Regions from separate parts of the Parabacteroides chongii genome, predicted to be linked through region 1. Evidence: riboswitches for the same ligand, from Rfam matches in the RefSeq annotation. Region 1 holds a riboswitch; each other region holds the start of a gene.

Region 1 (3,284 bases):
GGTTTGCCGTCCTCTTTGAACTCTTTCTGATCGCGGGCATCCTGGTAGCTGACATTCGCCATGAGTTGCAGCCGTCCGTCCCAGTCGTAACGAACTTCTCCTTCCACTCCTTTGATATGGACAGCCGGATCGTTGACATACTGCAACATTCCCTCCTTTTCGATAACGGAAGTTTGTATGTAATTGTCTACATAGCGCAGGAAGCCATTCGCCTCATAATAAATGGAATGTCCGGCAGCAGGAAACCAGGTTCCGAACAGGGCGAAATTGACATTGTCACTCTTCTCCGGCTCCAGCGCCACGTTGGCATAGATAGTCGTTCCATTGCCCAACAACTCGCGGGCGATCGGCAAACGTACGCTATGCTCGTAGGAAACCTTTACTGCCAGGGGAGCGAAGAACTCATAACGCAGTCCGGCTCCGTATCCAAAATAATTCTTGGTAGCCGCGCCTTGCACCTTGTTCGAGCCGGTTACAGTAGACTGGTCGGTCTGTTGGATATTGGGGCGATTCACGTAGTCTTTTGCGAAGAATACATTCTGCATCTTACCGTCAAAAAACGACTGACTGTAGGTCAGTCCGAGAATATGTTTGGTGACCGCATCGTTAGACGGCTCAAAACTTTTGTCCAAATCGTCATAACGGTCGTTGCCCGTCCGGCTCAGATTATAGTTCAGGTTAAAACCATGATGCTCGTTCAGCTGATAATCCAGATTGGCTCGTGCGATGGTCAGCGGACGTTTATAATGACGCATGGAAGGTTCCCCGCCCCGGATTTCGTTGCGTTGACTTACGATATAGCCGCCATCCCAGTAATATTTACGATAAGCGGTATCGATTGTGAGGGAGTGATCCCATGTCTGTGATAAGGTCGCCTTCAATGTCATGTTTTCAGTGAGGAAGTTACGCTTGCTGTAACGTGCCGAGACGTTCCAGGCATCCGAATTGCGTTCTGCCATGCCATATACTTTGGTCTGCACCGAACCGGTCTGCAACTCCTTATCCGTTTTGGAGTAAGAAGCCGATACAAAGAATTCGTCTGCCCAGGATTTGCCTGTAACGCCTGCTTCCATCTGTGCTAACAGTGAAAAATAACCGTCATGGAAACGTTTGGGATTGCCATTGATAAACCGGTCGCCCGCCTCATTGCGCACCTGCACATCTTTCATTCGGTAATCATTTTTCGAATAGTTGATACCGATGGCAGGACGCACGATCAACCCCGTACGCCGTTCCACAAACTGCGCATTCAGATCGGCACTATGTGTATGAAAGGAACCGATACTGTAGGAGGCATCCAGGAAATTCGTCTTTTCCGCTTTGGTAATGATATTGATAGCACCACCCAATGCATCCGTTCCCAATGAGGCTGGCACTACTCCTTTATAGATCTCCACCCGGTCGATCAGGTTGACAGGCAGATTGGCCAGCGTCACATGGCTGCCTTTACTGTCTAAAGGTACGCCATCAATAAAATAACGGACGGAGTTACCCGATAACCCGTTGATGGAAAGGTCAAAATCAGAACCGACTCCCCCCTCTTCCCTAATCTTAATACCGGTAGTCCGGTTCACAATCTCACTAAGATTCTTTAGTGAATTAATCTGTGGCCTTATATCGAGGGCATTGACAGAAAAAGCACTTTCTTTGACCCTTTGGGTTTTCGTTTTACCATACACTTGTACCGATTCCAGTGTAATCGTCCGAAGCGTAGTGTCCTTATCCTGTGCCACCAGACTCACAGAACACAAACAAAAAAACAATAGAAAAACAGGTATGAAACTTCTCATTCCATCAAATACTTTAAATTGTTATGACAGACTTTCGAAGAATGTACAATGATACACATGAACAGACAGAATCCGCAATCAGATGAAGCAAAATCCTTCTCGTACATGTTTTTCAGCCCTATTCCTCGAAAGCTTAAAACTACTGATCCTGGCAGGTCTTCTGACTTACTCCATCATTGAACGTCCTTCCCATTCATTACGAACAGTGGATTGAGTTATGTTCAACGACTTTGGCGGAGCTTACAGCAGCGGGTCTGTTCAGGATTTTCACCTGATTCCCTTTTCATCACCCTTCCGTAGAACTGGAATTGTGACACCAAAACCGATGACAAAGGTAAAGATTATTTTTAAACAGTACCCTATTTTTTATAAATGATCGTAGATTTGTATTAACGGAACGAACTATTCTTTACTTTTGTTGGCAGAATATAATTTATAGCAAACATTAATAATATGAGCAATTCATTCAAACCGGCAACTTTGTGTGTACAAGGTGGTTGGCAACCGAAAAAGGGAGAGCCGCGTGTACTCCCTATCTATCAGAGTACTACATTCAAGTATGAAACCAGCGAACAGATGGCTAAACTGTTCGACCTGGAAGAGAGTGGTTATTTTTATACTCGTCTGCAGAATCCGACAAACGATGCCGTAGCATCCAAAATTGCAGCGTTGGAAGGTGGTGTTGCCGCCATGTTGACTTCATCGGGACAGGCCGCCAATTTCTTTGCCTGTTTCAATATTTGCGAAGCCGGCGATCATATTGTAAGTGCAACCGGTATCTATGGAGGTACATACAACTTGCTGTCCGTTACACTGAAAAAACTAGGTATCGAATGTACTTTCATAGATCAGGATGCCAGCGAAGAAGAGATCAGTAAGGCTTTCCGTCCGAGTACAAAGTTATTATTCGGCGAAACGATCTCCAATCCGGGAGTGATGGTGTTGGATATTGAGAAGTTTGCCCGTATCGCTCATAGCCACGGTGTGCCTTTGATTGTCGACAATACATTCGCGACACCGATCAACTGCCGTCCATTCGAATGGGGTGCTGACATCGTAACACATTCTACTACTAAATATATGGACGGACACGCTACTGCAGTCGGTGGCTGTATCGTCGACAGCGGTAATTTCGACTGGGAAGCACATGCCGACAAATATCCGGGGCTTTGCCAACCGGACGAATCTTATCACGGACTGACTTATACAAAGACATTCGGCAAGATGGCTTATATCACAAAAGCAACCAGCCAGCTGATGCGTGACCTGGGTTCTATTCAGTCTCCTCAGAATGCATTCCTGTTGAATTTGGGTCTGGAAACATTGCATTTACGTATGCCACAGCATTGTAAAAATGCATTGGCTGTTGCTAAATGGTTACAGAACTGCGATAAGGTTGCCTGGGTGAACTATCCGGATCTGGAAGGGAATAAATATTATGACCTGACAAAGAAATATCTGCCGAACGGTTCATGTGGCGTGTTGTCATTCGGC
Region 2 (3,284 bases), 1.4 Mb from region 1:
CTGTGCCACCGTCATACCGGCAAATTTCTTACGGGAGATCAATACCGGCAATGTCTCAGCAGGGAAGTCCAGCAAATCGATATCGTTCACTTCGTCACCTATCCAATCTTCCTCACCGATCACGAACTCCCGCCGTCCGCTCAGGACTACCTCGTTTCCTTTCTGAAGCATCAAGTCCGGTTTCACGTCATAAATGACATTATTGATACGGACACGCTCCACAAATAAGCGACGGCCCTGCTCTTCCAGGTAATCTTCCAGTTCCTGCACGGTCTTACCTGCACCAAACCAGTCGTTGCTTATCTTATAAGCCCGGAAAGTGATAGGACGTGCTGCAGGCATAAATCCCGGTTGTTCGCTCTCGTCGTCATTCCCCATTTTAGCTTCCAGCTCTTTACATGCTTTCTTCACGGATGCCAGTCCGCCCAGCAGGCGGGGTGCCACATCACTCATGATCCACGCCGAACCTGCCGTACCGAAAATATACGAAACGGCATAAGCGACAGGCATCACGTTAATCATAGCCGTTTTATCGGCAGCACTCAGACTGCCCTGATTGATTGTATCTTCCGCAACTCCCAATACGGCTGAAATTGTCTGCGAGCCGGCCAGCAATCCGGCAGCTTCACCCGCATTATATCCCATCAGCTTGGCCAGAAGGAAAGGGATGAACAAGCAGAACAGACACATCAAGGCAGCAAAAAGCATCTGCGGAAGTCCTTCCTTCTTCAGTCCGCGAAAGAACTGTGGCCCTACGCTGTAACCTACAGCGAACAGGAATAAAAGAAAGAACACCGATTTAATAGGTGCACCGATATCAATGTGCAATTGCCCGATTAATACTCCGACCAGCAGAACACTGGTTACTGTTCCCAAAGAAAATTTCCCTATTTTAAATTTACCGATCCAGAAGCCCAATGCCAGCGTCAAAAAGATGGCGAGTTCCGGATAATGTTTGAGTAAATCTGCAAACCACTCCATATATTAATTGTTTGGCGTTAATATTACAGGCATAATTATATGCCCGGTTTTCACTGTGGTAGATGGAACAGTATCTGTAAGGAAGTTGTTCCAAAAGATTCAATTAAGAGAACATAAAATCCACCTTATTTTAAATAAATTTCTATCTTTGTCTCCGCTTTGGTGATACGGTAACATTCCGTTATTCGTATAAAAGGGAATCCGGTTAGAATCCGGAACAGTGCCCGCTACTGTGAAGCCCTCAACAAAGGAAAGCATTCTTACACCACTGTCCGACAAAAGGATGGGAAGGTCGCTTTCCGGGCAAGTCAGGAAACCTGCCAAAGTTATTATATCATATTCTCCCGGGGTCAGGAGGCTGATAAGAAAAGGGTTACCGACAGCCGGTATGTGATTTGTCGCATTCGTACGTTATCTCTTAATTTATTATATATGAAACATTTACTATTATTTATTGCTTGTATGCTGACACCTATGTGCTGGGCACACGACGGCGAGAACTTCGAGGCATCAGACATGCTCGCTTCTATGCAACCGGGCGACAAAGCTGCCCTATTAATGGTGCATTTCGGTACCACGTACGACAACACCCGCGCTCTCACTATCGACGCGATCAACCAAAAAGCAAAAGCCGCCTTCCAGGATATGGAAGTACGCGAAGCCTATACTTCCCGTATCGTTGCACGCCGCCTGAAAGCACGCGGCATCGAAAAGCTGAATCCGGTCGAAGCCTTGGAAAAACTGAAAGCAGACGGATATACACACATCCTTGTCCAGTCCACCAACATTATCGAAGGAGTGGAAATGGAATCACTTCGTAAAGACATTGCTCCGCTGGAAAAGAACTTCAAAGACATACGCATCGGCAACCCGTTGCTTTATACTCCCCACGACTTTGAAAATGTAATAGCAGCCGTTACAAAGAACGGAACCAAAGAAGGCGCAACAATTCTTGTCGGACATGGTACTTATACACCTGCCACAGCACAGTATGCCATGATGGATTACATGCTGCAGTCCAAAGGATATACTAATTACCATGTAACAACCGTAGAAGGTTATCCCTCTTTCGGCGATATGGTTGCCAAACTGGATGCAAGCAGCGTAAAGAAAGTATTACTGATGCCTTTCATGTTCGTTGCCGGCGACCACGCCAACAACGACATTGCCGGTGATATGAAAGAGGAACTGGAAGGCAAAGGTTATCAGGTATCTGTCTTTATGCAGGGGCTGGGACAAAATCCGGAAATCCAGGATATATTTATCGATCATGCCAGGTTCGCAGCCAAACATAAGATGATCGATATAACCAGTAAGAAGAAAAAGTACGCAGCAGAAAAAGATTAATACTTAGACTTAGAACATCTGACAATCCAATTATTCCAATAAAATACATTATCTTTGTTGGTACTGATGAAATCAGAATCAATAACTCAAAGCTAAAAGATGAGCACAGGAAAAATAATCGTAGCCGGGATCGGTCCCGGCAGCGAATCAGATATTACACCGGCAGTTCTATCCGCCATCCGCCAGTCGGATGTTATCGTTGGGTATAAATATTACTTCCAGTTTATTGAATCAGCGATCCGTCCTGATGCGATCTGCATCGATTCGGGAATGAAACGGGAAAAAGTACGTGCCGAAGAAGCATATAATTATGCAACCGAAGGCAAAGTAGTAACAGTTATCAGTTCCGGTGATGCAGGTATTTACGGAATGGCTCCGCTTATTTATGAAATGCAGCGCGAAAAAGGAAGCAACATCCCTATCGAAGTTCTTCCCGGTATCAGTGCATTCCAGAAAGCAGCCTCCCTGCTGGGCGCTCCGGTAGGTCATGATTTCTGTGTGATCTCCCTCTCCGACCTGATGACTCCCTGGGAGCTGATAGAGAAGCGTATCAAAGCGGCAGCGATGGCCGACTTTATCACAGCGATCTACAATCCCAAAAGCGAAGGTCGCTACTGGCAGCTGTATCGTCTGATCGAACTTTTCCTGCAGGAACGCGATCCGCAGACACCTGTCGGTTTTGTCCGCCAGGCAGGACGTGAAGAGCAGAAAGTGACGATCACCACCCTGGCAGAGTTCGATCCGGAACAAGTAGATATGTTCACTGTTGTTCTGATCGGCAACTCACAAACTTACCGGTTCGACAACAAGATGATTACACCACGCGGCTATTACGGTGAAATCAAGATGGGTAAAGCAGAAACTGGTATCGGACAAGATATTATGATCCGCAGTTTTCGCACCATCGAGAAAGAACTGAAAAACAAAGATATTCCGTTAGATAAAAAATGGGCATT
Region 3 (3,284 bases), 580 kb from region 1:
AGAGAAGGAGAGGTTACCGCGTCCGATAGAAGTTTTCGGTCCGAAACGGTTCTCGAATACACGGGTACGGCATCCCATGGTTGCTACCTCGTACATGTAACGTTGTGGGTCGTCTGCTTTCCAGTCTTCATGCTGGTTGAATGTGGCATCCAGATTGAGGAAGTTAGGGAAGAAGCGACGGGCAGAAACTTTGCAGGCCAGTGTATACAGGTCGTAGTTACGATCTTCCGGCAGATAACTTACGCCACGTTTCTTTTTCCATATCTGGATCGGGAAGATAGCTGTTTCGCCGTTACCGACACCACGGTAGGTACTTTTCAGTATTTCGCGGATGATGCAACGTCCTTCGGCCGAAGTATCTGTCCCGTAGTTGATAGAGCTGAATACTACCTGGTTGCCGCCACGTGAGTGGATGGTGTTCATATTATGGATAAAGGCTTCCATCGACTGATGTACACGGCTGGTCGTTTTGTTGATAGCATGCTGTATGATCCGCTGGTCGCCTGTCAGGCCGTCTAACGGAGCATTTACGTAATCATCAACTTTTACCTGGTAGAGGTGCGAATAATCGGCTCCGTTCAACTCTTCCAGTGTTTTTAGCTCTTCGATAAAACTGTTGCGTACATAAGGAGCCAGATAGAAGTCGAAAGCCGGGATTGCCTGTCCGCCGTGCATTTCGTTCTGAGCTGTTTCCAGAGAGATACAGCCCAGGATGCTGGCTGTCTCGATACGTTTTGCCGGGCGTGATTCACCATGTCCGGCAGAGAAACCATATTTAAGGATGCGGTCCAGCGGATGCTGAACGCATGTCAGACTCTTGGTCGGGTAATAATCTTTATCATGAATGTGGAGGTAATTGTTGGAGATGGCTTCTTTTACCTCTTCGCTTAACAAATAGTCGTCGACGAACGGTTTAGTCGTTTCGCTGGAGAACTTCATCATCATACCCGCAGGCGTGTCCGCGTTCATATTCGCATTCTCACGGGTGATATCGTTCGATTTGATATTGATAATTTCCAGGAACATGTCGCGCGTTTTCGCTTTACGGGCAATGCTACGCTGGTTGCGGTAAGCGATGTATTTTTGTGCTACGTCTTTACGGCTACTGTTCATCAGTTCCAGTTCGACTGCATCCTGAATCGCTTCCACTGTCATTTGTGGTTCTCCTTTGAATGAAATATGATCCGTAATCTGGCGGATCAGCTGCAAATCCTCCCCATTTTCTGTATGCAGCATGGCTTTTCGTATCGCTGTTACTATCTTCTCCTCATTAAATCCGACGATACGTCCATCCCGTTTGATAACTGTTTGTATCATGATAAAATTGATAATTATTTATGTTGTTTTTACTCCAACAAAGGTATGCTTAAACTATATATGGTGTTCTTTTTGGAAAACTTTTAACGAGTTAAATTATGTCAAATCGCTGATTATTAGATATGAAATCAGTGAAAGTGGAAAACTTTTTGATTTTTAAAGTAAGAAATGTTTTCCCAAATGGATAGTCAATGGTGAGCTCTCTTCTAACTGTTATATTATCAGCCTCTTATGCGTCCCAATAAAAAATATGCACAATTTGGAATAAAATGTGTAATAATTTCTCTACATTTGTCACCGAATCGGTTCTGTATTATCTGGTCGGGTGATACAGATTAAAAGGGAATCGGGTGTAAATCCCGGACAGTCCCGCTGCTGTGAAGCTCCGTTCAACATTCTGAAAACAACTAATGCCACTGACGAAGGTCGGGAAGGCTTCAGAATGGGAGTAAGTCAGAAGACCTGCCATTCATTAAAGGCTCATGTCCTCGTGGGTTAGGATACGGGTTCGAAAAGATTGTTTATTTCAAAAATTATCAGATTATGGAGAAAGATTGTCCGCGTTGTGGGGTCTCCTTTGTATGCCGGGTAGACGATATCTCTGCCTGTCATTGTGCACCTGTGAAATTGGATGAGCTCCAGCTTGCTTATGTAAAGATGCATTATCCGGGATGCTTATGCAATTCCTGTTTGAATGAGATAAAGAAATATTTCTATGCCTGCGAGGTGAATCCCCGCTATAAACATTTAAAGCATTGATATGATACGGAAAATATTGATCGCAAATCGTGGTGAGATCGCGGTGCGTGTGATGCGCTCCTGCCGGGAGATGGGAATACAGTCTGTGGCTGTATTTTCGGAAGCCGACCGGGCTGCCCGGCACGTGCTTTATGCCGATGAAGCTTGCCTGATAGGCCCTGCGGCCTCCAAAGAGAGTTATCTGGATATTGAAAAAATTATTCAGGCAGCCAAACTTCATAAGGCAGATGCTGTTCACCCCGGTTATGGCTTTCTTTCGGAGAATGCCGCTTTTGCCCGGAGATGTAAGGAAGAAGGGATCATTTTTATCGGTCCGGCTCCTGAAACGATGGAAGCGATGGGAGATAAGATCTCTGCCCGCAAACGTATGATCGAAGCCGGCGTACCGGTAGTTCCCGGAACACAGCAGCCGTTGCAGAGTGCGGAAGAAGCAGTTCGGGTTTGTAAGGAGATCGGTTTTCCTGTGATGCTGAAAGCATCGATGGGCGGCGGTGGAAAAGGGATGCGGCTTATTTATAAAGAGGAAGAGGTGGTGGAAGCCTATAATTCCGCCCGTTCGGAATCTCTTTCTTCTTTTGGAGACGATACTGTTTATCTGGAGAAGTTTGTGGAAGAGCCCCATCATATCGAATTTCAGATTCTGGGCGATAATCACGGGAACGTGATCCACCTCTGCGAACGTGAATGTTCGGTACAACGGCGTAACCAGAAGATCGTAGAAGAAAGCCCGTCACCGTTTATTACGGCTGAATTGCGGAAAGATATGGGAGAGAAAGCTGTTGCTGCGGCAAAGGCCGTTCATTATTCCGGTGCAGGTACCATCGAATTTCTGGTGGACAAACATCGGAATTTTTATTTCCTGGAAATGAATACCCGCCTGCAGGTGGAGCATCCTATCACGGAAGAAGTATTGGGTGTCGACCTGGTAAAAGAACAGATCCGGGTGGCTAACGATGAGCCGCTCCATATCCGTCAGGAAGAGATAGCCCAGCGTGGCCATGCTATCGAATGCCGTATCTGTGCGGAAGATACCGAAGCCGGATTTATGCCGTCTCCCGGTGTGATCAGGCAACTGACGGAACCGAACGGCATCGGTGTCCGTGTGGACAGTTATGTGTACGAAGGATATGAGATACCGGTTTATTACGACCCGATGATCGGCAAACTGATCGTATGGGCGACTAACCGCCAGTATGCAATCGAACGTA

The links. Region 1 has a riboswitch for cobalamin ahead of P3L47_RS10345 (TonB-dependent receptor domain-containing protein). Riboswitches for the same ligand answer to the same signal wherever they lie in the genome.
Region 2: it holds a riboswitch for cobalamin, as region 1 does, so the genes downstream of both, P3L47_RS15425 (sirohydrochlorin cobaltochelatase) here and P3L47_RS10345 (TonB-dependent receptor domain-containing protein) in region 1, are expected to answer to the same signal.
Region 3: it holds a riboswitch for cobalamin, as region 1 does, so the genes downstream of both, P3L47_RS08220 (cysteine-rich CWC family protein) here and P3L47_RS10345 (TonB-dependent receptor domain-containing protein) in region 1, are expected to answer to the same signal.

What each region holds. Positions count from the first base shown of each region.
Region 1 is NZ_CP120849.1:2,770,528-2,773,811, reverse strand. Features, by position in the region: gene P3L47_RS10345 (TonB-dependent receptor domain-containing protein) at 1-1,790, opposite strand, end outside; cobalamin riboswitch at 1,924-2,126, opposite strand; gene P3L47_RS10340 (O-acetylhomoserine aminocarboxypropyltransferase/cysteine synthase family protein) at 2,244-3,284, shown strand, end outside.
Region 2 is NZ_CP120849.1:4,133,347-4,136,630, reverse strand. Features, by position in the region: gene aspT (aspartate-alanine antiporter) at 1-981, opposite strand, end outside; cobalamin riboswitch at 1,125-1,320, shown strand; gene P3L47_RS15425 (sirohydrochlorin cobaltochelatase) at 1,414-2,328, shown strand; gene cobJ (precorrin-3B C(17)-methyltransferase) at 2,428-3,284, shown strand, end outside.
Region 3 is NZ_CP120849.1:2,193,076-2,196,359, forward strand. Features, by position in the region: gene P3L47_RS08215 (anaerobic ribonucleoside triphosphate reductase) at 1-1,317, opposite strand, end outside; cobalamin riboswitch at 1,603-1,801, shown strand; gene P3L47_RS08220 (cysteine-rich CWC family protein) at 1,861-2,076, shown strand; gene accC (acetyl-CoA carboxylase biotin carboxylase subunit) at 2,078-3,284, shown strand, end outside.